Regions from separate parts of the Streptosporangium sp. NPDC005286 genome, predicted to be linked through region 1. Evidence: predicted binding sites of a transcription regulator. Region 1 holds the regulator's gene; each other region holds the start of a gene.
What was found. The regulator HrcA, encoded in region 1, represses chaperone genes, less so after heat shock. The targets are predictions, from matches to a motif close to TTGGCACTCTCNNNNNGAGAGTGCCAA.
Positions count from the first base shown of each region.

Region 2: a site for HrcA is predicted at 6,458-6,484, ahead of ABZU75_RS05175 (DNA starvation/stationary phase protection protein). Genes of this name have one in related genera too.
Region 3: a site for HrcA is predicted at 5,458-5,484, ahead of groES (co-chaperone GroES). Genes of this name have one in related genera too.

Region 1 covers NZ_JBEXGU010000005.1:90,245-99,848, reverse strand. The annotation lists gene ABZU75_RS03695 (16S rRNA (uracil(1498)-N(3))-methyltransferase) at 1-207, opposite strand, end outside; gene dnaJ (molecular chaperone DnaJ) at 241-1,380, opposite strand; gene hrcA (heat-inducible transcriptional repressor HrcA) at 1,395-2,408, opposite strand; gene ABZU75_RS03680 (hypothetical protein) at 2,592-3,332, shown strand; gene ABZU75_RS03675 (DUF3097 domain-containing protein) at 3,391-4,206, shown strand; gene ABZU75_RS03670 (DUF4870 domain-containing protein) at 4,231-4,884, shown strand; gene hemW (radical SAM family heme chaperone HemW) at 4,898-6,109, opposite strand; gene ABZU75_RS03660 (glycoside hydrolase family 18 protein) at 6,295-7,572, shown strand; gene ABZU75_RS03655 (MOSC domain-containing protein) at 7,649-8,284, opposite strand; gene lepA (translation elongation factor 4) at 8,380-9,604, opposite strand, start outside.
Region 2 covers NZ_JBEXGU010000008.1:37,880-47,483, forward strand. The annotation lists gene ABZU75_RS05150 (substrate-binding domain-containing protein) at 1-882, opposite strand, end outside; gene ABZU75_RS05155 (acetylxylan esterase) at 985-1,953, opposite strand; gene mmuM (homocysteine S-methyltransferase) at 2,258-3,115, opposite strand; gene ABZU75_RS05165 (VIT domain-containing protein) at 3,306-5,642, opposite strand; gene ABZU75_RS05170 (MerR family transcriptional regulator) at 5,639-6,448, opposite strand; gene ABZU75_RS05175 (DNA starvation/stationary phase protection protein) at 6,573-7,040, shown strand; gene ABZU75_RS05180 (amino acid adenylation domain-containing protein) at 7,633-9,477, shown strand; gene ABZU75_RS05185 (tryptophan 7-halogenase) at 9,474-9,604, shown strand, end outside.
Region 3 covers NZ_JBEXGU010000019.1:62,059-71,662, reverse strand. The annotation lists gene guaB (IMP dehydrogenase) at 1-1,419, opposite strand, end outside; gene ABZU75_RS10365 (DUF5319 family protein) at 1,713-2,090, shown strand; gene ABZU75_RS10360 (hypothetical protein) at 2,146-2,289, opposite strand; gene ABZU75_RS10355 (sigma-70 family RNA polymerase sigma factor) at 2,432-3,070, opposite strand; gene groL (chaperonin GroEL) at 3,344-4,966, opposite strand; gene groES (co-chaperone GroES) at 5,057-5,368, opposite strand; gene ABZU75_RS10340 (class I SAM-dependent methyltransferase) at 5,611-6,777, shown strand; gene ABZU75_RS10335 (hypothetical protein) at 6,970-8,229, shown strand; gene ABZU75_RS10330 (MarR family transcriptional regulator) at 8,322-8,849, opposite strand; gene ABZU75_RS10325 (alkene reductase) at 8,957-9,604, shown strand, end outside.

The sequences.
Region 1 (9,604 bases):
ACGGCGCAGTACCTGGACCCGGAGCGAATCCTTGCCCGCCTCGATCACCACGCACTCGGCGACGGAGCCCGCCCCGTCCGTCAGGTCAAGCCGCTCCCCGGCCCGCAGCCGCCGTACGGCCGCCGCGTGGCGCCCTTCGGGGCCGCCGAAGACGAACTCCGGCCTGGCCAGGTCGGCGGGTTCGGCCAGGAAGACCGGAACGGTCATGAGCCGTCGGGGCGTGAGCGGGAGCGGTCCGGGTCAGCGGCCATTGAAGGCGTCCCGCAGCCGGGAGAAGAAACTCTGCTGCCCGGGGGCGAACTTGCCGGGCGGGCGCTCCTCGCCGCGGAGCTTGGCGAGCTCCCTCAGCAGCTCCTCCTGTGCCGTATCGAGACGGGAGGGGGTCTCCACGTTCACATGGATCAGCAGATCGCCGCGGCCGGTCTCGTTCAGGCGCTGCACACCGCGGCCGTAGAGCGGGATCGTCTGCCCCGACTGCGTACCGGGACGGATGTCCAGCTCCTCGGCTCCGTCGAGCGTCTCCATGGTCAGGATGGTGCCGAGCGCGGCCGCGGTCATCGGGATCTGCACCGTGCAGTGCAGGTCGTCGCCGCGCCGCTCGAAGATCTCGTGGGGGCGCTCGACGATCTCCAGGAACAGGTCGCCGGGCGGGCCGCCACCTGGGCCGATCTCACCCTCTCCGGCGAGCTGGATGTGGGTGCCGTCCTCCACCCCGGCCGGGATGCGGACCTTGATGGTCCGCCGGGTACGGACCCGGCCGTCGCCGGAGCACTCCTGGCAGGGGTGGCGGATGATCGACCCGAAGCCGCCGCACTGGGGACAGGGCCGTGAGGTCATGACCTGGCCGAGGAAGGAGCGGGTGACCTGGGAGACCTCGCCCCGGCCATGACACATGTCACAGGTGTCGGGGTGGGTGCCTGCGGCGGCGCCCGAACCCGTGCAGACCTCGCAGACCACCGCGGTGTCGACGACCAGCTCACGGGTCGTGCCGAAGCCCGACTCGCGCAGGTCGAGCTCGACCCGGATGGTGGCGTTGCGTCCGCGACGGGCACGCGAGCGGGGGCCGCGACCGCCGCCGCCACCGGCCGCGCCGAAGAAGGCGTCCATGATGTCGCTGAACGGGAAACCGGCACCGAAGCCTCCGGCCCCCGCACCGCCCGAGGCGAACGGGTCGGCCCCCATGTCGTACATCTGCCGCTTGCTGGAGTCGGACAGGACCTCGTAGGCCTGGGTGATCTCCTTGAAGCGCTCCTGAGTCTCGGGGTCGGGGTTGACGTCAGGATGCAGTTCGCGCGCCAGACGTCGGTACGCCTTCTTGATCTCTTCCGCACTGGCGTCACGGCGCACCCCGAGGGTGCCGTAGTAGTCGCTCTTAGCCACTTTTCGTTGACCTCTTATGATGCAGCCAGGATCTGGCTGACGTAGCGTGCCACCGCGCGCACCGCGCCCATCGTGACCGGATAGTCCATCCGCGTTGGGCCCAGCACACCTAGCCGGGCCAGTTGCTTGTCCCCAGAACCGTATCCGGCGGCGACGATCGACGTGCCCTGGAGTCCGGTGTAGGGGTTCTCCGAGCCGATCCGCACGGTCAGCGCCGACAGGTCGGAGGTCTCACCGAGCAGTCGCATGAGCACGACCTGCTCTTCCAGCGCCTCCAGCACATCGCGGAGCCCGACCGTGAAGTCGGCTCCCGCGAGGTTGGCGGCCCCGGCAAAAACGATCTTTTCATCGTGCCTGTCCACCAGGGACTCCAGCAGCACGGACAGGATCGTGGCCGCGAGCGGCCGGTCCTCGGCGGGCAGCCGCTCCGGCAGGTCGGCGACCTTGTCGGGAACGCCGGTGAGCCCGCAGCCGTCGAGGGAGGTGTTGAGGACCGCTCGCAGATGGGCCACCCGCTGCTCGTCCACGACGTCGGGCAGCTCGACCACGCGCTGCTCCACCCGGCCGGTGTTGGTGATGAGCACGAACATCAGCCGGCGCTCGCTCAGCGGCACCAGCTCGACGTGCCGGACCGTCGAGTTGGTCAGCGTCGGGTACTGCACCACGGCGACCTGCCGGGTGAGCTGGGCAAGCAGCCGCACCGTTCGCATGACGACGTCGTCGATGTCCACCGCACCCGCGAGAAAGCTCTCGATGGCCTTGCGCTCCGCGCTCGACAGGGGTTTCACCTGCGAGAGCCGGTCAACGAAGAGCCGGTAGCCCTTGTCCGTGGGCACCCGGCCGGCGCTGGTGTGGGGCTGGGCGATGTAGCCCTGCTCCTCCAGCACCGCCATGTCGTTACGGATCGTCGCCGGGGACACCCCCAGACTGTGCCGATCCGCGAGAGCCTTGGAACCCACCGGCTCGTTGGTGGACACGTAGTCCTCGACGATGGCGCGAAGCACGGCGAGCTTCCGGTCGTCGACCAACGTGGTCACCTCCCTGCCTGCGTTCAGATGGGAAACACGAGGTCTGGCACTCTGTGTTCCCGAGTGCCAAGTGTACGGCCCCCGTGCGGAAGGCGCGATAAGCAAGAGGTGCGGATGATGACGCCAAGCCATTGGCAAGTCAACTGCTATCGCGCTTCAACCGGTTCCCGTCACAATTCGTACATGTCCAATGATTTTGGTTCTTTTCCGGGCGACGCCTCCCGCGGCCCCGGTTACGGCTCCCCCCAGCAGCCGTATGGTCAGCAGCCCCACCAGAACGGCCCCTCCTACGGTTACGCACCTCCCGGCTACGGCGCCCCGCAGAGCCCGCCCCCCACCGGGAAGATCAAGCCCGGTATCGGATGGATCGTCGGGGTATGGCTGCTCGCCCTGGTCAGCATCATCGTCGGCATCGGCGGCTTCGCCGGTGGCGTGCTGGGCGCGGTCACCAGCGCGGCGCCGACGAAGACGTTCGCCCCCGGCGAAAACACGACGGTCACGCTCGACCCGGCCGACAAGCCCGCCATTTATGTCTCCACCAGTGGACCCACCAATTTCGAGTGCACGCTGACCGGCGGCACCGGCACGCCCAGCCTGCAGAAGCCGCTCGTCCAGCAGACCGTGTCGGGCTCCGATGGCGTCGTCTGGGAGATGGGCCTGCAGATCGGCGTGGAGCAGGCAGGCGACTACCAGGTCACCTGTACCGCCGACCCCGTGGAGGGCACCACGTTCGGCGTGGGCCGGGAACTCACCGCCGGATCACTGGTCGGCGGGGTGGTCGCCCTGTTCGCGGTGCCCGGCATCGGGATCCTGCTGGCCATCATCGTGACGATCGTCGTATTGGTGAAGCGGGGCAACGCCCGCAAGCGCAGGGCCGCCGCGTCGGCGGGGCAGTGGGGAGCGCCGGGACCCTACGGCAGGTGACCGTGGCGTTTGCTAGCGTCCCACGTGATCCTTTGCGAGAGACGGTGGGCGGTCGGTGATGTACGAGCGTGACGTTCTGGCGGGAGACTGGCGGCGCCCCCGCAGAGGGGGGATTCCCCAGGTTCCCGCCGAACTCGATCTGGTCGTCGAGGACGCCGACGGCGGCTTCTGCGGCGCCGTGGTGGCCTGCGACAAGGAGGCCGTCACCCTGGAGGACCGCTTCGGCCGCCGGCGGGTCTTCCCACTGGAGCCCGCCGCCTTCCTCCTGGAGGGCAAGGCGGTGACGCTCGTGCGCCCGGCCGCCGCACCACATGGCCCCAGGCGGAGCGCGTCGGGCTCCATCGCGGTGGAGGGCCTGCGGGCCCAGGTGGCCAGGGAGAGCCGGATATACGTGGAGGGCGTGCACGACGCCGCGCTCGTGGAGAAGGTCTGGGGCCACGACCTGAGGGTCGAGGGTGTGGTCGTGGAGTATCTGGAGGGGGTCGATCACCTGCCCGCCATCGTCGAGGAGTTCCGACCGGGCCCTGGCCGCCGCCTGGGTGTGCTCGTCGACCACCTGGTCCCCGGTTCCAAGGAGAGCCGGATCGCCGCGCGGATCTCCTCCCCGCACGTGCTAATCGTCGGGCACCCGTTCGTGGACGTCTGGCAGGCGGTCAAGCCGCACACGCTCAAGATCTCCTCCTGGCCGTCGGTGCCGCGCGGCGTGCCCTGGAAGGAGGGCGTCATCGCCGCGCTGGGCTGGAAGACGGAACCCGGCGACGCGTGGCGCCGCATCCTCGGATCGGTTACGACATATGCCGATCTGGAGCCCGAGCTGCTCGGTCCGGTCGAAGAGCTGATCGACTTCGTCACGGTTCCCGGCGAGGATGGCTAGGCCGTCAACCCAACAGGAGGGGCCATGAGCGAGAACCTTGGGGATTCACCGGGCGAGGACCGGACGGAGCGGCGCATCGGCGATCCTCCGCCCGGCCACACGACGCCGGGCCACACGACACCGGGCCGCACCATGCCGGGCCACACGACACCGGCCCACACGACACCGGGCCGCACCATGCCCGGCCAGAGCGTCCCGCCGCCGGGCCAGGGCCACGGACAACCGGGCCAGGGCTACCCCTCCCCCCCGTACGACCCGAGCGGTTACGGCTACCAGGATGGATACGCCCAGTACGGCGGGTACGGCCGGCCGGTGGGTTACGGCTACCAGGCGCCGCCGGGGACCTACGGCCCGCGGCCCGGCAGTGACGACACCACCATGGCGATGCTCGCCCACCTGCTGGGCCTGCTGACCAGCTTCGTCGGCCCGCTGGTGCTCTACCTCGCCAAGAAGGACGAGTCACCCTACGTGCGGGACCAGGCCGCCGAGGCCCTCAACTTCCAGCTCACGGTGATGATCGCCTATTTCGTCTGCATGGTCCTGGTGTTCGTGCTCATCGGCTTCGTGCTGATGTTCCTCGTCTGGATCGGGTCGATCATCATGATGGTCATCGCCGCGGTGGCGGCCAACCGGGGGGAGAACCACCGCTATCCGATGAGCATCCGCTTCGTCAGCTGACCGGGGCCGGAACTCAGGTGAGGTCGCGGACCAGGGCGTCGGCCAGCAGGCGGCCGCGCAGGGTGAGCACCGCCCGGCCCGCCTTGAACGGCTCCGTCTCCAGCAGGCCGTCGGCCAGCGCGCGGGCGACCACCCGGGGGCGGTCGAGCTCCCCGAGCGGGAAGCCCTGGGCGAGCCGCAGCTCCAGCATCAACCGCTCCACCGCCCTGTCCCCGGCCCCCAGCACCTCTCGCGCCTGGGCGGGCGAGGTGCCCGCGGCCAGTCGCCGGGCGTAGGCGGCGGGGTGCTTGACGTTCCACCAGCGGGTGCCGCCGACGTGGCTGTGCGCCCCCGGACCGACGCCCCACCAGTCTCCGCCGGTCCAGTAGAGCAGGTTGTGCCGGCATCGCCCGGCCTCGGAGGTCGCCCAGTTGGACACCTCGTACCACTCGAACCCCGCCTCGGCCAGCATGGCGTCGGCGATCAGGTAACGGTCGGCGGCCACGTCGTCGTCGGGCATCGGGAGCTCGCCCCGCCTGATCCTGGCGGCCAGCCTCGTCCCGTCCTCGACGATCAGCGAGTACGCGGAGACATGGTCGGGTCCCGCCTCGATCGCCGCGGCCAGCGAAGCGCGCCAGTCGTCGTCGCTCTCCCCCGGCGTGCTGTAGATCAGGTCAAGGTTGACGTGCTCGAACCCCGCCTGCCTCGCCTCCCGTACGGCCCGCGCCGGGCGGCCGGGGGTGTGGCGACGGTCCAGCACCGCGAGCACGTGCTCACGGGCACTCTGCATCCCGAAGCTCATCCGGTTGAACCCACCCTCGCGAAGCTCCGCCAGGTAGGCGGGGTCCACCGACTCGGGGTTGGCCTCGGTGGTCACCTCGGCGCCGGGAGCGAGCCCGAACTCCTCCTCGATCGCCCCCAGGATCCGTACCAGGTCCCCGGCCGGTAGCAGGGTCGGGGTGCCCCCGCCGAAGAACACGGTCTCGACCGGGAGGCGCGCGGCGCCGAGGTTGGCCCGCGCCCGCCGCACCTCGTCGACGGCGGTGTCCGCGTAGTCCCGCTGCGCGGCGCCGGGACCGAGTTCCGAGGCCGTGTAGGTGTTGAAGTCGCAGTAACCGCACCGGGTCACGCAGAAGGGCACGTGGACGTAGAAGCCGAAGGGCCGCTCGCCGAGTCCGGCGAGCGCGCTCTCGGGGAGTTCGCCCGAGGCGGGTACGGGATCCCCGTCGGGAAGTGTGGATGGCACGCCCCAAGTCTGCCGCTCCCCACGCGATGCCCGGGACGTCGCCCCGGCTGTGGAACGCCCGCCGCCGGCCGTCCACCGGTCAAACCACCGCGGGCCGTTGACGGCCGGATCGCACAGGTCTACGATCCGGGAAAACTTAAAGGAAAGTTTCCTATAAGTTACTATTCCGAGCAGTGGAGAAGCCCGTGCAGAGACTCCTCCGGAACATGATCGCGGCAGCCCTCGCCGCAGGTCTCGCGGCAGTGGCCTTACCGGCCCCGGCCCAGGCCCAGACCCCCTCAGGAAACGGTGACCGCTTCAAGCGGGTCGCCTACTTCATCCAGTGGGGCGTCTACGGCCGCGACTACCACGTCAAGGACATGGAGAGCAGTGGCGCCGCCGCCAAGCTGACTCACATCAACTACGCCTTCGGCTTCGTCAACGCCGAGGGCGACTGCTACTCCGCCGACCCGTGGGCCGACTGGCAACGCCCGGTGGCCGCCGAGCAGAGCGTGGACGGCGTCGGCGACGCCGAGGGCCAGGCGCTGAACGGCAACCTGAACCAGCTGAAGAAGCTCAAGGCCAAGCACCCCGGCCTCAAGACGCTGATCTCCCTCGGCGGCTGGACCGGCTCGAAGTACTTCTCCGACGCGGTGCTGACCCCCTCCGGACGCGCCAGGCTGGCCTCCTCCTGCATCGATCTGTGGCTCAGGGGCAACCTGCCCGGCACCGCCCCCGGCACCGGAGCGGGCGTGTTCGACGGCATCGACCTCGACTGGGAGTGGCCGGGCTCCTCCGGCAACGAGGGCAACGTCATCCGTCCCGAGGACAAGCGGAACTTCACCCTGTTCGTCACCGAACTGCGCCGCCAGATGAACGAGTTCGACCGGCGCACCGAGCTGACCGCCTTCCTGCCCGCCGCCGCCGCGAAGATCGACGCGGGCTTCGAGGTCCGCGACGTCTTCAAGCAGCTCACCTTCGCCACGGTCCAGGGCTATGACCTGCACGGCTCGTGGGAGAACGTCACCGGCCACAACGGCAACCTGTTCAACGACCGGCGCGACCCCAACCCGGTGAAGTACAGCGTGGATCAGACGGTCCGCGACTACCTCACGCGTGGCGCCCCGGCCAAGAAGATCGTGGTGGGCGTGCCCGCGTACGGTCAGGGCTGGACCGGCGTCACCGGCGGCAGGAACGGCCTGTACGGCACCGCCACCGGTCCCGCGCCGGGCACCTTCGCCGCCGGCAGCGAGGACTACAAGATCCTGGTGAACAAGCCGGGCAAGCGCTACCGCGACCTGCTGACCGGAACCGTGTGGCTCTACGACGGCAACGAGTTCTGGTCCTACGACGACCCGGCCTCGCTGGCCCAGAAGGCGGCCTACATCCGCCTGAAGGGCCTCGGCGGCTCGATGATGTGGTCCATCGACCAGGACGACACCTCGGCGTCGCTCACCTCGGCGCTCTACAGAATCCTGCGCTGAGCGACCCTCTCATACCGGGCGGGGCCGCAGAATCTGGGTCACCTGCGGCCCCGCCCGCACGTTCGTCCCCGGACGCCTAACCGCGCTCGCGGCCCAGCACCCGCTCGGCGACCCTGTCCCACTTCTCCGGGTGGCCCGGGTGGGCGAGCAGGCGGCGCAGCAAGTCTCTGTCACCGTGGTAGGCGCGGAAGGACTCGGTGACCGTGACGCTGCCCTCGGGGCGCGAGACGATCTCGACGGTGTCGCCCCGGCCCAGCTCGCCCGGCTCGACCACCCGCAGGTAGGCGCCGACCCGCCCGGCCCGGGTGAAGCTCTTGAGCCAGCCCTGCTCCCCGATCCAGCCGCGGAACACCGAGCACGGCACCCTCGGTCCGGTCACCTCGGCCAGAACCGTGCCCATCCGCCAGCGCTCCCCGATCCTGGCCCCGTTGACGTCGAGCCCCGCTGTCGTGAGGTTCTCCCCGAACATGCCGTCGCGCAGCTCCCGGCCCAGCTCGGCCTGCCACCAGTCATAGTCCTCCCGCGCGTAGGCGTAGAGCGCCTGATCGGAAGAGCCGTGGTGCTCCAGGTCGGCCCTCTCGTCCTGGGCCAGACCGCTCTCCGAGGCCCCGACCCGGCCGCCCACGGGGGTCTTGTCTATCGCGGTGCGCTTGAGACGACCGGCCCACTCCGCGTCGACCGCGCGACCCACGTTCACCGAGACAATGTGCATGACCGGACGGTATCGGAGCCCTCAATCGGAAGGCGAACCGATATCCACCGCTTCTCCATGCCCGGTTCCAAGCCTGGCCGGGCCCTCGGCGTCCTTTACTTCTTGGACTTGTCCACGGAGGACTCGGTGGACAGCGCGGCGACGAACGCCTCCTGGGGCACCTCGACGCGGCCGACCATCTTCATCCGCTTCTTGCCCTCCTTCTGCTTCTCCAGCAGCTTGCGCTTGCGGGAGATGTCGCCGCCGTAGCACTTGGCGAGGACGTCCTTGCGGATGGCACGGATGTTCTCACGGGCGATGACCCGGGCGCCGATGGCCGCCTGGATCGGCACCTCGAACTGCTGCCTGGGGATGAGCTCGCGCAGTTTCTTGGCCATCTCGACGCCGTAGGCGTAGGACTTCTCCCGGTGAACGATGGCGCTGAAGGCGTCCACGGCCTCACCCTGGAGCAGGATGTCGACCTTGACCAGGTCCGACTCCTGCTCGCCGGAGGGCTCGTAGTCCAGCGAGGCGTAGCCGCGCGTACGGGACTTGAGCTGGTCGAAGAAGTCGAAGATGATCTCGCCGAGCGGCATCGTGTAGCGGATCTCGACGCGATCCTCGGACAGGTAGTCCATGCCCTGCAGGTTGCCCCGGCGGTTCTGGCAGAGCTCCATGATGGCGCCGATGAACTCCGACGGGACGAGCACCGTCGACTTCACCATCGGCTCGAAGACCTTGTCCACCTTGCCGGTGGGGAACTCCGAGGGGTTGGTGACGACGACCTCCTTACCGTCCTCCATGATCACTCGATAGACCACGTTGGGCGCGGTGGAGATGAGCGAGAGGTTGAACTCGCGCTCCAGCCGCTCGCGGACGATCTCCATGTGGAGCAGGCCGAGGAAGCCGCAGCGGAAGCCGAAGCCCAGGGCGGCGGAGGTCTCCGGCTCGTAGACCAGGGCCGCGTCGTTGAGCTGGAGCTTGTCCAGCGCCTCGCGGAGCTCGGGATAGTCGTCACCGTCAATGGGGTACAGACCCGAGAAGACCATGGGCTTGGGGTGCTGGTATCCGCTGAGCGCCTCGGCGGCCGACCTCGACACGGAGGTCACCGTGTCACCGACCCGCGACTGGCGGACGTCCTTCACACCGGTGATCAGGTAGCCCACCTCACCGACGCCCAGCCCCTGGTCGGCGATCTTCGGTTCGGGCGAGATGACGCCGATCTCCAGCGTCTCGTGGGCCGCGCCGGTGGACATCATCAGGATGCGCTCACGCTTGCCCAGGTGTCCGTCCATGACCCGGACGTACGTGATCACGCCTCGGTAGGTGTCGTAGACCGAG
Region 2 (9,604 bases), on a different contig from region 1:
CTGCCGGATCGAGCTGAGCGAGACCGCCGACGCCGAGGCGAAGTCGATGTCGTCGTAACCGATGAGCAGGACGTCCCGGGGGACCCGCACGCCCGCGTGGAGCAGCCCCCGCAGCATGCCGAGGGCCAGCAGATCGTTCGCGCAGAACACGGCGTCCGGCAGCCGCCCCTCGGCGACGAGCTTCTCCGCGGCCTGCTGCCCGGACCTGGCGTTCATCGCGTTCATCGCGACCTCCTCCAGCGTCTGCCCGGGGTCGCGGCCCGCCGCGGCCAGCGCCCGCTCGGCGCCGGTCAGGCGGTCGGAGCACTGGCGGATGGTGAGGGGGCCGGTGACGTAGGCGATCCGGTCGGCCCCGGCGGCCAGCAGGTGGGAGACCGCGAGGAAGCCGCCGGTGATGTCGTTGACCGCCACCGAGCACTGGTCGGCGCGCTCGGCGGGGTGATCGACCAGGACCACGTTGATGCCGCGCTCCCTGAGTTGGTCGAGCTTGGCCAGGCTCCCCCCGGCGGGGGTGATGAGCACCCCGCGGACCCGCTGCTCGGCGAAGACCAGCAGGTTGCGCTCCTCCTTGAGCCTGTCGCCCGAGGAGTTGCCCAGGATCACCGCGTACCCGCGCTCGCTGGCCGCCTCCTCGACCCCGGCGGCCACATCCGTGAAGAAGGGGTTGCCGATGTCGATGACCGAGAGGCCGACGGTGCGGCTGTGCCCGGCCCGCAGGCTGGAGGCGGAGCCGTGCCGGACGAATCCCAGCTCACGAATGGCCTCCTCGACCCGGGAGCGGGTGGACTCGGCGACCTTCTCCGGGCGGTTGAGCACGTTGGAGACCGTTCCCGGGGAGACTCCGGCCCGCGCGGCCACTTCCTTGATGCTCACCGAACTCATGTGCACTGATTAAAACGTAATAACCAGGCAAGTGCCAGTGAAGTCACCATCTACGGCTTACCTCCGGCTTTTAAGTAAAACGTTTTGCTCCATATCGGGCGGTCAGCCGGTCAGCAGTTTTCTGGCGATCCTGAGCTGCTCGGCGATCTGGTCGGACTCGCCCCCCTCGTGGCCGTTGAAGGCCCACACCCGGATGCCCTTGTCGCCAGCGTAGTGGTTGTAGGCGGCGAAGACCGTGGAGGCGGGGGTGATGCCGTCGCGCAGGCCGACGGAGAAGAGCGCGGGCGTGGTGTTGCGGGCGGCGAAGTTCATGCCGTCGAAGTGGTCGAGGGTGGCGAAGACCTGGTCGACCCGGTGGCGGTTGGACTTGAGGAACCGGCCGAGTTCGGCGTAGGGGTCCTCGTCGGTGATCTCGGCGGCCCGGCGGATGTGCGACATGAACGGCACGTCGATGAAGGCGAACAACAGGCCGGGTACCAGCGCGCTCACCGCCATCGCGAGGCCGCCGCCCTGGCTGCCGCCGGAGACGACGATGCGCGAGGCGTCCACCAGCGGGTGCGCGCGGGCGGCCTCGACCGCCCTGACCCCGTCGGTGTAGAGGCGCCGGAAGTAGTAGTCGTCGGGGTCGGACACGCCCTGGGTGAGCTTGCCGCTGCTCTGCGCCCCGGTGCCTCCCACCGGGTCGGGTGTGTCGCCGGGCCGCCAGCCGCCGCCCTGCCCGCGGGAGTCCATGACGAGGACCGCCCATCCGGCCGCGGGCCAGGTGAGCCAGTCGTGCGGCAGACCCCGGCCGCCGTTGTAGCCGATGTACTGCACCACACACGGCAGCGGCTCCTCGGCCGAGGCGGGCAGCAGCAGCCAGCCCTTGATCTCCTGACCGCCGAAGCCCGCGTAGCCGACGTCGAAGCAGCGGACCAGGGCCAGGTCCGTCTCCACCTCGGTGAAGACGGCGTTCAGGTCGTGCTCGCGGGTCTCGGCAAGCGTCCTCGCCCAGAAGGCGTCGAACCCGCCGGGTTCCCGGCGCTCGGGCCGGTACTGCCTGAGCTGGTCGAGGGGCATGTCGACGAACAAGAGACCTCCCGGGGGCGGAACGCGCTCCGACGCCCTGGGCGCCGGCCGATCACTACCGTAGGCCGTCGCGGTGCCCGGAGGTAGTACGCGGTTCCAGCTGGTGAAAACGTACCAATTCGATGATCCGCCCAGTGGCGTTGACGTGGCGTTGATGCTGCTCGCACCTGCCACTCAGCCTCTCATCGCTACTAAAACGTTTTAAGCAGCCTGCTTCGCGAACCGGCGGAACCGGCATCTGGAGCGCTACGGCCCTGGCCCGGCCGCCGAGGTCCCGCCGGCGAGGTGACGGCGGGACCTCACCCGGTCAGGTCAGGTGGGCGCGGATCTGGCGGATGTGCTCCGGCGTGGTGCGGCAGCAGCCGCCGACGAAGGCGGAACCCGCCGCGTTCCACCCGGCCGCCGCCTCGCCGAACTCCACCGGGTCGGCCAGCCCGAGCCAGCGGTGGTTCGCCGAGTCCCAGACCTCGCCGGAGTTGGGGTAGACCATGGTGGGCTTGCCCTTGATCTGGGAGATCAGGTTGAGCACGTGGCGCGGTGCCGTGCAGTTGACGCCGATCGCGATCACCTGGGGGTTGCCGGCGAACAGGCGGGCCGCGGTCCGCAGCGGGGTGCCGTCGTTGATGTGCTCGCCGTCGCGGCAGGAGAAGCTCACCCACGCCCGCATCCCCGGCGTCTCGGCCAGCAGCCGCCGGAGTGCCCTCGCCTCGGGGTAGGAGGGGATGGTCTCGCAGGCCAGCAGGTCGGCCTCGCTGTCGGCCAGGATGTGCCAGCGGTCGCGGTGCCAGTCGGTCAGGCCGTCCTCGTCGAGGTCGTACTTTCCGGTGTACTCGGCGCCGTTGGCCAGGTAGGCGCCGTACGGCCCGACGCTGGCGGCCACGGTGCCGGAGCCGTGGGTGTCCCTGGCCTGGGCGGCGAGGTGCACGGAGAGCAGGATCAGATCCTCGGCCTCGGCGGCGCTCAGTCCCCGCCGCAGGAACGCCGGTATGCTCGCCTGATAACTCGCCGTTATCGCCACCTCGGCACCGGCGGTGAAGTAGTCGAGATGCGCCTGCCGGATCACGGAGGGGTTCTCCAGCAGGAGCTTCGCCGACCAGAGGTCGTCTCGCAGGTCCGCGCCCAGCTCCTCCAAATGGGTGGCCAGGCCGCCGTCCAGAATCACCATTCCGCTACTTTATGTGGAGCCGCGAGGCCGGGGAGCCCGCTGTCCCGTACCGGCCCCGCCGGGCCATGCCCGCAATGCCGGGAGTCGCGGACCCGGGTGTCCCGCGCCGGAGAACGCCACGGGCGACGGAACTCGGCGGACACCTTCTCCGGGCCCGGTCGTCCGGTGGTCCGTCCGGGCCCGGAGGAGATCATCGCTTCCAGAACGGGCGGCGCCCGCCGGTGCCCACCAGGGCCTCCAGCACCTCCACGGCCCGCTGCCACAGGGCGTCCACGTCCCCACCGGCCCGCAGCTCCTCGGCCAGGGCCGCCAGCTCCGGGTGGCCGCCGAGGTAGACCACCAGGGCCGCGAGGCGGCTTCCCAGGTCCTCCAGCACGCGCAGCCGTTCGGCGGCGGGCAGGGACGCCGCGGCGCGCAGCCGCTTCAGCTCCTCGGCGAGCAGCTCCCTCGGCGGCTGCTGCGGGCTGCCCTGCGGCTCGGGGGCCGGTGCCGGGCGGGGCAGCATCCGGGCGCGGTCGTCGAAGCCGCCGGCCGCCGCCTCCTGCGGCAGGCCGCCGCCGATCGCGCTCGCCGCGAACTTCGGCATGGCGCCGGGAGCGGCTATCCCGGGCGGTCCCATGGGCGGGCTCGGGGCCGCGCTCGCGTCGGCGGCCATCGAGGTCAGCATCATCGGCGCCGCCGCGACGACGGGGCTCTCCCAGCCGCTGGGCAGCTCCACCGGCTGGATCACCCGGTGCCCGGGACCGCCCTCGGCGACCACCTGCGTGTCGACCGCGACGAAGGCGGTGAACCGGCAGAGCACCCCGTACCTGAGCGAGGTCTCCACGATCTCGGCCTCCAGCGACCGGTCGCCGATCGCGTAGCGGTCCTCCAGGGTCCGCAGCCGCCCCCGCGCCCAGATCGCCCGTAGCGCCGGGGTGTCCACCGTCGTCGAGGCGACCCGCCGCTCCCACGGCAGGCCCGCGGCGTCCAGGCCCCGTACGGTCAGCGCCCCGGTGGCGGCGCCCCGGTAGCGGCCGAGGACGGTGAGCGGGACGCCGGGGTAGATCGAGCCGACGTGGCCGACCGTCTCGGTGATCAGGTCGAGCCCGTCGGAGTGTAGGGCCAGGTCGGTGACCAGCGGGGCGCCGATCCTGCGGTGGATGTGCTCCATCGCCTCGTCAAGCCGGTCCTCGGACTCGACCAGCTCGCACCGGCCCCCGCCCAGCCCGGCGAGCCTGCCCAGGAACCCGGCGTTGACCGCCCTGTCGATGCCGACCGTGTGCACCCGCACACCGGCCAGCCGGGATCCGGTCCGCTTCAGGATCTGGTCCTCGTTGCCCACCTGCCCGTCGGTGACCAGCACCAGCACCCGGTCCCTGGCGGAGTCGGCGAGCAGCGCGGCGGCCTGCTCAAGCGGGGCCAGCATCTCGGTGCCGCCGCGCGCCTCCAGCCTGGCCAGATGCTCCACGGCCCGGTAGCGGTTGCGGTCGGACGCCGTACAGAGCCCCTCGCCGAGCCCGTCCGGCTGCTCCACGACGGTGTCGAAGGAGAGCACCGCGAACCGGTCGCGCGAGGTGAGCGTGTCGACGATGCGGGCGGCGGCGCGCCGGGCGGCCACCATCTTCCAGCCGGTCATGCTGCCCGAGCGGTCGAGCACCAGCACCACGTCCTTGGCCCTCGCTCCGGCGGGTGCCGCCTCGGGGACGACGGTCAGCGTGAACGTGCCCTCGCCGTTCTCGTCGTCGGGGGCCAGCGCCAGGGAGGTGGAGGCGCCTGTGGCCAGACGCAGGATGAAGTCGCGGTCCAGCCGCTCGCCCGGCTGGAGGCGGATCGTGCCGCCCTCCTGGAGAACCACGTGCAGGCTGGAGCGGATCTCGCGCAACTCCAGCCCCGCCGGGTCGACGGAGACGGCCAGCGAGAGCCGTACCGGGTTGGGGAAGCCGGGCAGCAGCACCGGCGGGGTGATCCGGGAGGCGTCGGGGACCGCGTCGGTGTCCGGGGTCCACCCGTCGCCCGCCCGCTCGCCGTCCAGCGGGGTGCCGGGGATGTAGCGGGGGGCGACGACCAGCGGGAAGCGGAAGGTGGCCGCGCCGTCCTCGTACGGGAGCGGCTGGTTCAGCGTGAGATGGACGGTGACCCGCTCGCCGGGCACGATGTTGCCGACCCTGATGGTGAAGACGTCGGGGCGGTCCTCCTCGGCGATCGCGGCCCGCTTGCCCTGGGCGATCGCCTGGTCGTAGTCGGCCCTGGCCTGGCCGCGCTCCTTGAGCACGCCCTCGATGACCCGCCCGTCGGCCTCCATCCTGAAGGCGGTCACGGCGGCGCGGTCGGGCAGCGGGAAGACGTACGTCGCCTCCAGTGCCACGTCGTGCGGGTTGTGGAAGCCCTGGACCACCTCGATGTCGGCCAGCAGGCCGGTCACGGCGGCGGTCACGTCCACGCTCTCCAGCGGCAGGTTGCCGCGCTCGGTGGTGAGCGTCCCCAGCCCGGCGTCCGGGACGGGCGAGCACTCCTCCGGCGACAGTGTTGCGATCGAGGTAATCATGGTTGCGTTCCTTCCGGAGGTGTGAGGCCGCGTTCGCGCAGGAGCGACAGGAGCTCCCGCGACGCGGCGGCGATCTCGGCGAGGTCGTCGGGTGAGGGGGTGCGTCCGCCGCCGCCGTCGAGCAGCAGCGTCACGCCGTCCGTCAGGCGTACGCCGTGCACGATCACGGCGGGTGGCCGGGTTTCCACGGCCGGATGGGGGGCCACTGCGGGTACGCCCGCCCGGGGCGTGGGCCGGTGGGACGGGGCCGAGCCGTGCGCGGCCTGATCGGGTGAGGCTTGGCCGGAGGGTGCCGGGTGGGACGCGGCCTGGCCGGGTGGAAGCGTGGCCCCGCCGGACGAGGCCGGAAGGGGCGGGGTGCTGGAGGGGGCAGGTTTCGGTGGTGGCGCGGGTTTCTGCGGTGGTGTGAGGCCGGTCTCCGCCGGGACCGAGGACGGCTCGGCCCAGAAGCGCGGGCGTGCCGTCCTGGGGGAGATCGTCTCGATGGCGTGCTCCGGCGACCGCTCGGGGATGCGGGCGATCGACTCCAGGGTCTGGTCGGTGGCTCCGGTCAGCTCGGCCTGGATCTCGGCGATGGTCCGGCCGTCGGCCTGGCGCCGCTTGACCGCGATGAGCTGGAGCAGGTGGCGCCTGCCGTACAGGGCCACCCGGCCGCGTCGGGCCAGGGGGGGATCGAGTAGGCCGATCGTGGCGTACCACCGGATGAGCCGCTCGTTGGGCACGTCCCTGACCCGCCCGTTGAGCTGGGCGGTGGGGGCCAGCGCCGCGGACGCCCGCTCAGCCAGTTCACCGATGGTCCATTCCATATGTCGATAGTGACACTGTCATCATGACACTGTCAATGTAAGAGGCTGGATAGGGATGCGGATAGATGGGTACGGACATTCCGTAGCAAACGGGAAACCGAGCTCGAAACAGGGGGAAAATTCCATGTCCTCGATCACCAGTCCACTCAAGCCAGAAGACAAGAAGGTCGTCGGCCAGGCGCTCCAGGGCGCGCTCATCGACCTGCTCGACCTGTCGCTCCTGACCAAGCAGGCCCACTGGAACGTGATCGGCCATAACTTCCGCACACTGCACCTGCAACTCGACAAGATCGTCTCGTCTGCCAGGAAGCACGCGGACACCGTCGCCGAGCGCGCGGTGGCCGTCGGATGCAACCCCGACGGCCGGTCCACCACGGTCGCGAACCACACCGAGGTGCCGCAGCTGGAGGCGGGTTACATCAACGACGGCAAGGTCGTCGCCGCCATGACGGACATTCTCGGGTCCATCATCCGCCGGATGCGCGAGCGGATCGCCACCACCGAGAAGCCCGACCTGGTGACCCAGGACCTCCTGATCGAGATCACTCAGGACCTGGAGAAGCACCACTGGATGATCGAGGCCCAGCGCTAGATCGTCTATGCTAAGGCGCCCCGGCCTTCAAGGGCCGGGGCGCCTTCCGCTGGTGGCGGGGCGAAGGCGCGCCAGGTCGTGGCCACTTCCTCACGGAGCGGGCCGCGTCCGGGCGCGTCTGGACGGCCATGAGCCTGGCCCCGTCGGGAAAGGCCGCGGATCTTGGATCGTTCGTTCCAGGGACGACTGTCAGGCGGGCGGAAGTAAGCAATCAAGATAAATCGGCCATGCCGTTTGGTGGATTCGCGAGGGACCGTTTGTCCTCTTCCTAGCTGACAGAGCATCAACCTCTTGGGTGACGCCCGCCCGCAGGGCGCGGGCCTACGTTCGTCTGACCACTTGCCGGGCAAACGTACAAGGGGAGACAGGTAGATGTCGGTATGTCAGGGGTCGACGCCGGTTCGGGCGGCTTTCACAAGGATGATCCCCATAGCCCCCCAGCAGCGAATGAACCGGCGATGAAGGACCGGCGACCGGGCTGTTCCTCAGCGGAGCGCCAGGCGGGCAAGGAACCCATCGCCGGGGACCGCCACGTCGAGATCGGCGGAGATGGCCGCACGCGAGGTCTCGCGAGTGCGTACGAGTCGGCTTCATGAGTAGGCGCGATCTGATCGGCGACACCCGCCCGCTGCCGGACATCACCTGGGCGGACGTCTTCCAGCGGTGCGCTCGGCGCACGCCGGATCTGACCGCGTTGGTCGCGGACGGCCGCTCCTGGACCTTCCAGGAGCTCGACACTTGGGCCAACCGGCTGGCCCACCTGCTCCGGGCGCCCGGCCCCGGCGCCACGGGTTCCGGCCCGGCCTCGGCTTCCGGTGCCGGTCCAGGTTTCGGCGTCGCGCCCGGTACCGCGGTCGCGTGCGCGATGACCAGATCGGTGCTCGCCGTCATCGTGCCGCTGGCTGTGTCGAAGGCCGGATGCGTGTACGTCCCGGTCGCTGTCGACGCGCCCGCGACCCGGCTTGGGGCGATCCTGGAGGACGCTCGCCCGGGGCTGCTCCTGACTGACGCGCCGGAGCTCACGATCTCGCTGCCGCCCGGGACCCGTCGGGTGGACCTGCCCCGGGACCGGTGGCAGGCCGACCTGTGTGTCCATGACCCCGCGCCGCCCGCGCCGTCGCCCGCGAGCTCGGCCGCCTATGTCATCTACACCTCCGGCTCCACGGGACGGCCGAAGGGCGTCGTCGTCGCCGACCACAGCCTGGTCAATCTCTACTACGAGCTGGAGGCCCGCTACTTTGGGCGCGGCGACCGCCACCGGGTCGCGTACGGCCTGCCGCTCGTGTTCGACGCGTCGTGGAACCCGCTGCTGTGGATGGCGGGCGGGCACGAGCTGCATCTGGTCCCGGACGACGTGCGCAAGGACCCAGAGGGCTATGTCCGGTTCATCCGGGAGCGGAGACTGACCGTGGTGGAGGCCGTTCCCACGCTCGTCGAGGCCATGGTGAAGGCGGGGCTGCTCGTCCCCGGGACACGGCCGGAGCTGCTGCTGATGGGCGGGGAGGCGATCAGCGGAACGCTGTGGTCCCGGCTGTCCCGGGTGGACGGGATGACGGCCGTCAACCTGTACGGTCCCACCGAGTGCACGGTGTTCGCCACCGCCTGCCGGTTGGACGAGCACGACTCCCCGGTCATCGGGCGGCCGATCGCGAACATCCGGGCCCGCCTCGTCGGCGAGGACGGCGAGTCCGTCCCGGAGGGAGAGCCGGGCGAGCTCCAGATCAGCGGGGCCTGCGTGGCGACCGGCTACCTGAACCAGGCAGGGCTCACCGCGGAGCGGTTCCCAGAGGAGGGCCGCGAACGGTGGTACCGGACCGGAGACCTCTGCCGGCTGCTCCCCGGTGGTCTTCTGGAGTTCCTCGGCCGCCTGGACGATCAGGTCAAGATCCGTGGACACCGGGTCGAGCCGGGCGAGGTCGAGCGGTTCCTGCTGGCCCAGCCGGGAGTGCGGCAGGCGGCCGTCGTCCCCGAGGGGCCCGAAGGCGCCCTCCGCCTCGCCGCCTACGTCGTTCTCACGGACACGGACGCGCGGGGGACCATGGCCGAGACGCTGCGGGCGGAGCTGCCCGACTACCTGGTGCCCGCCACGATCACCGTGCTGGACGCCTTGCCGTTGAACGCGAACGGCAAGGTCGACCGCTCCGTCCTCCGGCGAGTGGAGACCACGTCCTCGGTACCGCCGCGCACGCCGGTCGAGGAGCTGATCGCGGCGGTCTGGTGCGAGGTGCTCCCAGTGGAGCGGGCCGACATCCGCGACAACTTCTTCGACGCCGGAGGCGACAGCCTCCTGGCGGCCGAACTCGCCGCCCGGCTGCGGGCGGCCGGAATCCACTGCACGATCCGCGACGTGCTGCGGTTCCCCACGATCCCCCAGCTCGCCACCCTTGCCCACATCACATCCGGCATCCGGCCCAACGTCCCGGAAGAGGCTTCATGACCGACGACTTTGACGTCATCGTCGTGGGGGGTGGACCCGGTGGATCCACGGCCGCGTCGTTGATCGCGCTCGATGGGCACCGAGTCCTGCTTCTGGAGAAGGAGACTTTCCCCCGCTACCAGATCGG
Region 3 (9,604 bases), on a different contig from region 1:
GAGGCCCGCCGACGTGATCGGCATCAGCTCGCACCGTACGTGCATCTCGGGGATCGTGCGGCATCCGGAATACCACATGCCCTGGCGCAGGCCGCCGACGAGCTGGTGGGCCACCGCGGCGACCGGGCCGCGGTAGGGGACCTGCCCCTCGATGCCCTCGGGGATGAACTTGTCCTCGGCGCCGACATCGGCCTGGGCGTAGCGGTCCTTGCTGAACGAGGCGCCGCCGCGCTCACGGTTGCGGACCGCGCCGAGCGAGCCCATCCCCCGGTACGACTTGAACTGCTTGCCGTTGATGAAGATCAATTCGCCCGGGGACTCCTCGCAGCCCGCCAGGAGCGATCCGAGCATGACCGAGTCGGCCCCGGCCGCGATGGCCTTGACGATGTCACCCGAATACTGCAGGCCGCCGTCGCCGATCACCGGAACCCCTGCCGGGCCCGCGGCGAGGGACGCCTCGTGGATGGCCGTCACCTGCGGGGCACCGACGCCGGCGACCACCCGGGTGGTGCAGATGGAGCCGGGCCCGACACCGACCTTGACCGCGTCGACCCCCGCGTCGACCAGCATCTGGGCACCCGCACGGGTGGCGATGTTGCCACCGATCACGTCGACCCTGCTGTTGGCCTTGATCTTGGCGATCATGTCGGCGAGGCCCTTGGAGTGGCCGTGCGCGACGTCCACCACGATCACGTCGACCCCGGCCTCGATCAGCGCGCTCGCCCGCTTCTCCGCGTCACCGCCGACGCCGACGGCCGCCCCCACGACGAGCCGGCCGTTGGCGTCCTTGGTCGAGAGCGGGTACTTCTCGCTCTTGGTGAAGTCCTTGACGGTGATGAGCCCGCGCAGCCGCCCCCCGGCGTCGACCAGCGGGAGCTTCTCGATCTTGTTCTTCCTGAGCAGGTCGAACGCGTCGTCGGTGGAGACCCCGACCGGCGCGGTGACCAGCGGCATCGGGGTCATGACCTCGCGCACCGGACGGCTGTGGTCGCTCTCGAAGCGCATGTCACGGTTGGTGACGATGCCGACGAGCACGCCGCTCGCGTCGGTCACCGGCACGCCGGAGATCCGGTAGGTGGCGCAGAGTCGCTCGACATCGGCGAGCGTCTCGTCGGGAGAGCAGGTGACCGGGTTGGTGACCATCCCGGCCTCGGAGCGCTTGACGAGGTCGGCCTGCTGGGCCTGGTCCTCGATCGACAGGTTGCGGTGCAGGACGCCGATGCCGCCCTGGCGCGCCATCGCCACCGCCATGCGGGCCTCGGTCACCGTGTCCATCGCCGCGGAGATCAGCGGGATCCGCAGGGTGATGCCCCGCGACAGCCGCGTGGTGGTCTCGGCCTCCCCGGGTTGCAGGTCCGAATACGCGGGCACCAGCAGCACGTCGTCGAACGTGAGCCCCCGATCGGTGAACTTGGCCATCTGCAACCCTCCTGCCACGGCGCTCTCATGAAGGGGAAAGGCGCCGACCCCCGGGTCACAGTTTAGAGTCTGGCGCCAAACCTGGTGGACCCGGGGGAAAAGCCAGAGGCCCGGATCTCCCACCGGAGTCGCATACTGGTAAGCAGCCGGGTTTCCGGTACGGGCCGGAGATCTTCAGGTTCCCGCTTCCAGGACCTCCCGGCCACCGCGGTCGCCTGCCCGTACCGCCCCGGACCGTCATACTCGTGCCGGTTCGGGGTCTGTTTATCACATCCAGGCCATAAGGTGGGATCGTGCTCGACGATGTCCCTCGCGACCCGTTCGCGGATGACCCCGACGACCCGGCGGCGGCGCTGGGCGATCCCGACGATCCCGAGCCGTTGACCACGGACGAGCGCGACGAGGCCATGACCGACCTCGCCGACGTGGAGGTTTTCCGCTCACTGCTGGAGCCCCAGGGCGTGCTCGGCCTGGTGCTCGACTGTCCCGAATGCGGGGAGCAGCACTACTTCGACTGGGAGTTGCTGCGCGGCAACCTGCGCCAGATGATCGAAAACGGCCAGCCCCAGGTGCACGAGCCCGCCTACCAGCCCAACCCCACCGACTATGTGAGCTGGGAGTACGCCCGAGGCTACGTGGACGGTGTGATCGACACCGAGGAACACCACTGATCCACGTCGCCGGTTACCCCGGTCCGCCCACCGTGAGCCGTGAACACGCCCGGGATCAGCCGGACTGCGTGATCGACGCCGGGGAACACCGCTGATCCACGTCGTCGATCAAGGCGGCCAGCAGGGCGACCGCGGCGTCCGACGTGGAGACGGGCGTCCTGCGCGAGAGCGCCTCCACCAGGGCGTCGGTCTCGGCCACGGCCGGATCCTCGTCCGGCCCGTATCTTCGAGCCGGACGTCGCGGGTGAACCGTTGTCATGATCGTTCTCGCTCCGGGTCGTCGCGAGCCCCGTCCCGCGGTTCGGGCTTTCGCTCGCGGCCCCTGCTCGACAGCTCGGCGGTCAAGCTATCGACTCCAGCTCCGCCATCGCTCGTAGCCGGGCCAGCGCCCTGTGCTGGGCGACCCGGACCGCACCTGGTGACATGCCGAGTACATTACCGGTCTCCTCGGCGGAAAGGCCCGACACCACTCGGAGCATGAGAAGCTCGCGCTGGTTGTCCGGCAGCCTCGACAGCAGCCGTCGTGCGTGTTCGGCCTCGATGTAGCGCACCACGGTCTCCTCGGGCCCCGGCCCCTCGTCGGGCCCGTCAGGAAGGTCCTGGGTGGGCACGGCGGACCGTACGGAGCTGCGCAGCGCGTCGGCCACCTTGTGCGACGCGATGCCGAAGACGAAGGACGCGAACGGGCGCCCCATGTCACGGTAACGGGGCAGCGCGGACAGCACCGCGATACATACTTCCTGGGCCACGTCGTCCGCGATGTGATACTGACCGGAAACCCGGCCCAGACGACCACGGCAATAACGGACGACCATCGGCCGCAGTTGCGCGATCAGAGATTCGATCGCGGTGCGATCCCCCTGAACGGCGAGGCTCGTCAGATCCTTGAGATCGTCCCTATGGACGCCCCCTTCGGACCTCGTCGCAAGCCTCACCCCATTTTTGGCGTCGGCGACGCATCCCTCGGTCACGTTAGGCATGATGCCCGCCCTGATAGTGCCTGTCGTCATGGCAAACGGCTACGGATTGGTCACATTGAGGCGGCGATAACGGTGCGTAATCACACAGTGACCACGACGACTACGCTATGTGCAAATATTTCATTCGATTGCCAAATACATCGACTATTCGGAGGAACCGCGTTTGCCCTTACGAGTGACGCGCCATGACGCGGTGCGGGCACATTTGGTTTACCGCAAAACGCGAACGGCTCGCGCCTCCGGGGAGACGCGAGCCGTTCGGAACCGGTGAGATCAGTGACCGTGGCCGTGGCCGTGGCCCTGACCGGCGGCGGCCGGAGCCTCCTCCTCGGGCTTGTCCACCACGAGCGCCTCGGTCGTCAGCAGCATGCCGGCGATGGAGGCCGCGTTCTGGACGGCCGAGCGGGTGACCTTGACCGGGTCGATGACACCCTGGGCGATCAGGTCGCCGTACTCGCCGGTGGCGGCGTTGAGGCCGTGGCCGACGGGCAGGTCGGCGACCTTGAAGGTCACCACGTAGCCTTCGAGGCCGGCGTTCTCCGCGATCCAGCGGGCCGGCTCGACGAGCGCCTTGCGGACGATGGCGACACCGGTCGCCTCGTCGCCGGTCAGGCCCAGGTCGTCGAGGACCTTGGAGACGTGCACGAGCGCGGAGCCACCGCCGGAGACGATGCCCTCCTCGATCGCCGCCCGGGTCGCCGAGATGGCGTCCTCCAGGCGGTGCTTCTTCTCCTTCAGCTCCACCTCGGTGGCCGCGCCGACCTTCAGCACGCAGACACCGCCGGAGAGCTTGGCGAGACGCTCCTGGAGCTTCTCACGGTCCCAGTCGGAGTCGGACTGCTCGATGGCGAGCTTGATCTCCTTGACCCGGTCGGCGATCGCCGAGGCCTCGCCGGCACCGTCGACGACGGTGGTGGAGTCCTTGGTGATGACGACGCGCCGGGCGGTGCCCAGCACCTCCAGGCCGACGTGCTCCAGCTTGAGGCCGATCTCCTCGCTGACCACCTGGCCACCGGTGAGGATGGCGATGTCCTGCAGCATGGCCTTGCGGCGGTCACCGAAGCCCGGCGCCTTGACGGCGACGGAGGTGAAGGTGCCACGGATCTTGTTCGTGACGAGAACCGCGAGGGCCTCGCCCTCGACGTCCTCGGCGATGACCAGCAGGGCCCTCTTCGTCTGCGCGATCTTCTCGAGCAGCGGCAGGAAGTCGGCGACAGAGGAGATCTTGTTCTGGGTGATCAGGATGTAGGGGTCCTCCAGGACCGCCTCCATGCGCTCCTGGTCGGTCACCATGTAGGGCGACAGGTAGCCCTTGTCGAACTGGAGACCCTCGGTGAACTCGAGCTCCAGGCCCATGCTGTTGGACTCTTCGACGGTGATGACACCGTCCTTGCCCACCTTGTCGAACGCCTCGGCGATCAGCTCGCCGATCTTGGCGTCCTGCGCGGAGATCGTCGCCACATTCGCGATCTCCTTCTTGTCCTCGACCGGGCGGGCCGACTCGATCAGCCTGTCGCTGACGGTCTTGGCCGCGATGTCGATGCCGCGCTTGAGGGAGAGCGGCTGGGCACCGGCGGCCACGTTGCGCAGGCCCTCGCGGACCATGGCCTGGGCCAGGACGGTCGCGGTGGTGGTGCCGTCACCGGCGACGTCGTTGGTCTTGGTCGCCACTTCCTTGGCCAGCTGCGCGCCAAGGTTCTCGTACGGCGCCTCAAGCTCGACCTCGCGGGCGATGGTGACACCGTCGTTGGTGATGGTCGGCGCACCGAACTTCTTGTCGATGACGACATTGCGGCCACGCGGGCCCAGCGTCACCTTGACCGCGTCCGCGAGAGCGTTCACGCCGCGCTCGAGAGCTCGGCGCGCGTCCTCCTCGAACGACAGGATCTTCGGCATGACAGTCCTCTCTATAAGTACGTCGGCGCATCAAAGCCCCGGGCGCTCTCGCGACCCGGGGCTCGATACGTCATCTTTGTGAAGCGAGAACTACTTCTCGATGATGGCGAGCACGTCACGGGCGGAGAGCACGAGGTACTCCTCGCCGTTGTACTTCACCTCGGTGCCGCCGTACTTGCTGTAGAGGACCACGTCGCCCTCCTTGACGTCGAGCGGAATCCGCTTCTCGCCCTCGTCGTCCCAGTTGCCCGGACCCACCGCGAGGACCTTGCCCTCCTGCGGCTTCTCCTTGGCGGTGTCCGGGATGACCAGACCGGAAGCGGTGGTCTGCTCGGCCTCAAGCGGCTGGACCACAATGCGGTCGCCAAGCGGCTTAACGGGAACCTTGGTGGCGGTCGTCACGTCGGACCTCCCCTTCAGATTTGAATGATCTAGAAGAGGCGACCAGCGGTCTGCCGTCGCGGGTGTCAGACCTGCCTCGTCGCATGTATTTGGCACTCTCACCGGGAGAGTGCCAATACGGAACAGTATGCAAGGAGGGCTTGACAGTCAACACGGAGCGCCCGTCTGCGCTTCGGGCGAACGTCAAACCAGGTGGAAGCCCCTCGCGAAGCCCCACGGTGAAGGCGGTAGCGTCGGGTGGTGTGAATCTCGACGCATTCCGCGAACTCCTGACCCCGCGCGGCCAGGAGGCGCTGGGCGCGGCGGCCGAGGCCATCGGCGACGACCCGGTGGCGGCGGTGACAAGGTTAAGAAAGATCTACGACGCGGACCTGACCTCGGCGGCGCTCACCCAGGCCGAACTCAGGCTGCGCGCGAGGGAGAAGTTCGGCGCCGACGCCGATCTCATGTACTTCACCCGGCCCGGCCTGGAGCAGGCCACCCGCCGCGAGGTGGCCGACCACCGGGCGCGACGCGTCCCCGCGGGTTCCCGGGTCGCCGACGTCTGCTGCGGTATCGGCGGAGACCTCCTCGCCCTGGCCAGGGCCGGATGCGTCGTCGAGGCGGTCGACGCCGATCCGCTCACCGCCGCGATCGCGGCGGCCAACGCCGCCGCCCTGGGCTTCGGCGACCGGGTCTCGGTCCGCGCCGCCGACGCCTCCACCCTGGACCCGGCCGCCTTCGACGTCCTGTTCGCCGACCCCGCGCGCCGTACCGCGCGGGGCAGGACCTTCGACCCGATGGCCTACTCGCCCGCCTGGCCCGCCGTACTGGAGATGGTGGCCAGGGCCGGGGCCGCCTGCCTGAAGGTCGCCCCCGGGATCCCGTACGAGTTCGTCCCCGCCGGGGCGGAGGCCGAATGGGTCTCCTACCGGGGCGACGTCAAGGAGGCCGTGATCTGGTGCGGCACACTGGCGGGCGAGACGGCACGCAGGGCCACGATCCTGCCGTCGGGCGCCACGATGACGCCCGACCCCACCCTCGGCGATCCCGGCACCGGCCCGGCGGGCCGCTACATCTACGAGCCTGACGGCGCGGCGATCCGCGCCCACCTGGTCGCCGAGATCGCCGCGTCGGTCGGCGGGCGCCTGCTCGACCCGCAGATCGCCTACATCACCGGCGACGTCGCGGCGCCGACGCCGTGGGCGTCGCGGTACGAGGTCCACGAGACGCTGCCGTTCTCGCTCAAGCGGCTGCGGGCGGCGCTCCGCGAGCGCGGGGCCGGCAATGTGACGATCAAGAAACGTGGCTCCGCGGTGGATGTCGACCGTCTCAGGAAAGACCTCCGGCTGCCCGGAGGTGAATCCGCGACGGTCATTCTCACCCGAATAGGTGACAGGCCATTTGCTTTCATATGCAGCCCCAGCTGACCAGCCAAAATGGTCGATTATTCCAGCAAGCCGACAATTCCTGTCTTTTAACCTCGCCCCTGGAAAACCTTGATCCAGAGGCTAAGGTTGCCGGGCGGGAGTTCTCTCTCGCCTCCGATTTCATCCCATTCATCGGCAGAACCGACCCAATCCAACCGCGCGGCTGAGCGTCGGCGAGCGAAGGAGCTCTCGGTGGATCACTCTGACCACGCCCTGCTCCAGGCGGGCAGCCAGACCGCCATCTCCGACCGGATGCGTGAGCTCCTCGCCCGGGCGGCCCAGGACCACGTCTACGAGCAGCGGACCCAGGGTGCCGTGCTCGACGAGATCCGGCAGCGCCTGGAGGGCATGGAGTGGCTGCTGCGCGAGGTCAGGGAGCGCGAGATCGGCGGGCTGAACGGCACGCTCGAGTCCGTCAACGGGCGCCTGGACGACATCGCCGCCCGCCCGCCCTCCTGGGCCGAGGGCCTGGCCCAGCACGTCGAGGCGGTCCGCGACCATGTCGACGCCGTCGGCGAGCGGGTCGAGTCCTTCGGCAGGCGGGTCGACGCCGTCCGCGACCGGGTCACCCCCCTCGGCGAGCTGCCGAGCCTGTGGACCGATCTCGGCACCGTGGGCGAGAGCGTGGACGAGGCGCTCACCCGCCTCCGGGCGATCTCCGACGGCACCCAGGGCATCGACGAGCAGGTGCGGCAGCTGGCCGAGCACCTCGGCCGGCTCCAGGCCGACATGGGCATCGCGGCGCACCGGTTCGGCCGCCTGGACAGGGCGCTGGCCGACCTCTCCCAGCGCGCCGGGCGCATCGAGGCGGGGATGCTCGGCCTGTCCGCGAGCGTCCAGCAGGCGGTCGGCACGGCCGCCGACCGGGTGCTCGCCGCCGTCGAGCAGGTCAACGGCAGGGTCGAGCGGGTGGGGGCCGGGGTCGATCTGGTGGTGCCCAGGATCGACGAGCGCGCCGCCGCCGTGGAGAGCCGCGTCGACCGGCTGAACGGCCATCGCATGGCGGCGGGTGGCCGTTTCGACACCCTCGACGAGCGCCTCGACGACATCGAGGGCCGCCTCACCGGCCGGATGGACGTCATCGACTCCCGCCTGTCCACCCTGGACGGCCGGGCGGAGAAGTCCGGTGAGCGCCTGGAGAGCCTGGACGAGCGCCTTGAGGCGCTGCCCTCCGTCCTCGGCGTCGGTATCGGCGTCAGCGCGCTCATCGGCGCCCAGACCGACGAGCAGCGCGAGCGCTTCGACTCCCTGGACGAGCGCGTCATCCGGGCCGAGGCCGCGCTGGCACCGCTGACCGAGATGCTCCGCGCCCAGCCCGACCGCGACCAGCTCTCCGACGCCCTGAGCGAGACCGTGGAGCCCGCGCACGCGGACCTCACCCGCCGGCTGGGCGCCCTGGAGGAGACCATGCTGGCCCTGGCCGAGGCACTGCTCCGCCCCACCAGGGACTGACCGGAGCCCTCCCAGGCAGGGGCCCGTGCGCGGGACTCCCACACGCCCTGACCGGTCCGGGTCCGCTCCTTGCCGATCCCGTACCGGTGCCGTCAGCCGGTCCGAGCGGCGTCGAGGGCCTGGTCCCCGGCCGGGTCCCGCGCACCCGCCTCGCGGCACAGGTTGCCCCTGACCACGCCGAGCAGGGACGTCAGCTCCTCCGTCTGCTCCTCCGTCAGCCCCCGGGTCATCCGGCGGTGCATCTCGGTGAGGACCCGGTCCACCTCGGGGCGGAGCGCGTGCCCCCTGGGCGTGATCTCGACGATGCTGATCCGCCGATTGGCCAGGTCTGGCCTGCGGCTGACGAAGCCGCTGCGCTCCAGGCGCTGCAGGGTCTTGGTCATGGTGGACACGTCGATGCCGACGATCCTCGCCAGCGCGTTCTGCGACTGGGGGCCGTTGTCCCACAGGGCGCCCAGCACGCGCTCCTGGCCCGGGTAGAGGTCGATCTCCCCGAGAAGGCTGGCGAGCAGGACCCGGTGGCCTCGGGCGGCGTAGGCCATCAGGCAGTTGAGGTCGGCGTCGTACTCGCCGCACCCCTTGGTCGCTTCGCATCCCTCGTCGAACAGCGGCTCCGCCATGTTCAGGTCCTTCCGTCCCCTCCGAGACTACCGCTTGCATGTTGGCCGACCAAGTTGTAGAACTGCTTATTGGCTAGCCAAGTTGGCCAGCCAAGAAGGGAATCGTCATGCCGTTCTCACCGTTCACGCTGGCCGGCCTCCAGCTGCCCAACCGCCTGGTCATGGCACCCATGACCCGCTCGCGGTCCTACGTCGACGGGATCCCCTCGTCGCTGACCGCCCTCTACTACGCCCAGCGCGCCTCCGCGGGCCTGATCATCACCGAGGGGGTGCAACCCAGCCAGGCCGGAAAGGGGTACATGAACACCCCGGGCCTGCACACCGACGAGCAGGTGGCGGGGTGGCGGGAGGTCACCGACGCCGTCCACGCGGCGGGCGGCAGGATCTTCGCCCAGATCATGCACTCCGGCCGGATCGGCCACCCCGACAACACCGGCGCGCTGCCCATCGGGCCGTCCGTCGTACGACCGGCGGGTCAGATCTTCACACCCAACGGCCTGCAGGACTACCCCGCGCCCCGGGAGCTGACGACCGCCGAGGCGGAGACCACCATCCAGGACTTCGCGGACGCCGCCGCCCGCGCCGTGGACGCGGGCTTCGACGGGGTCGAGCTGCACGGCGCCAACGGCTATCTCATCCACCAGTTCCTGTCGCAGAACGCCAACCTGCGCGAGGACCGCTTCGGCGGCTCGGTGGACAACAGGATCCGCTTCGGCGTGGAGACCGCGCGGGCGGTCGCCGACCGGATCGGCTCG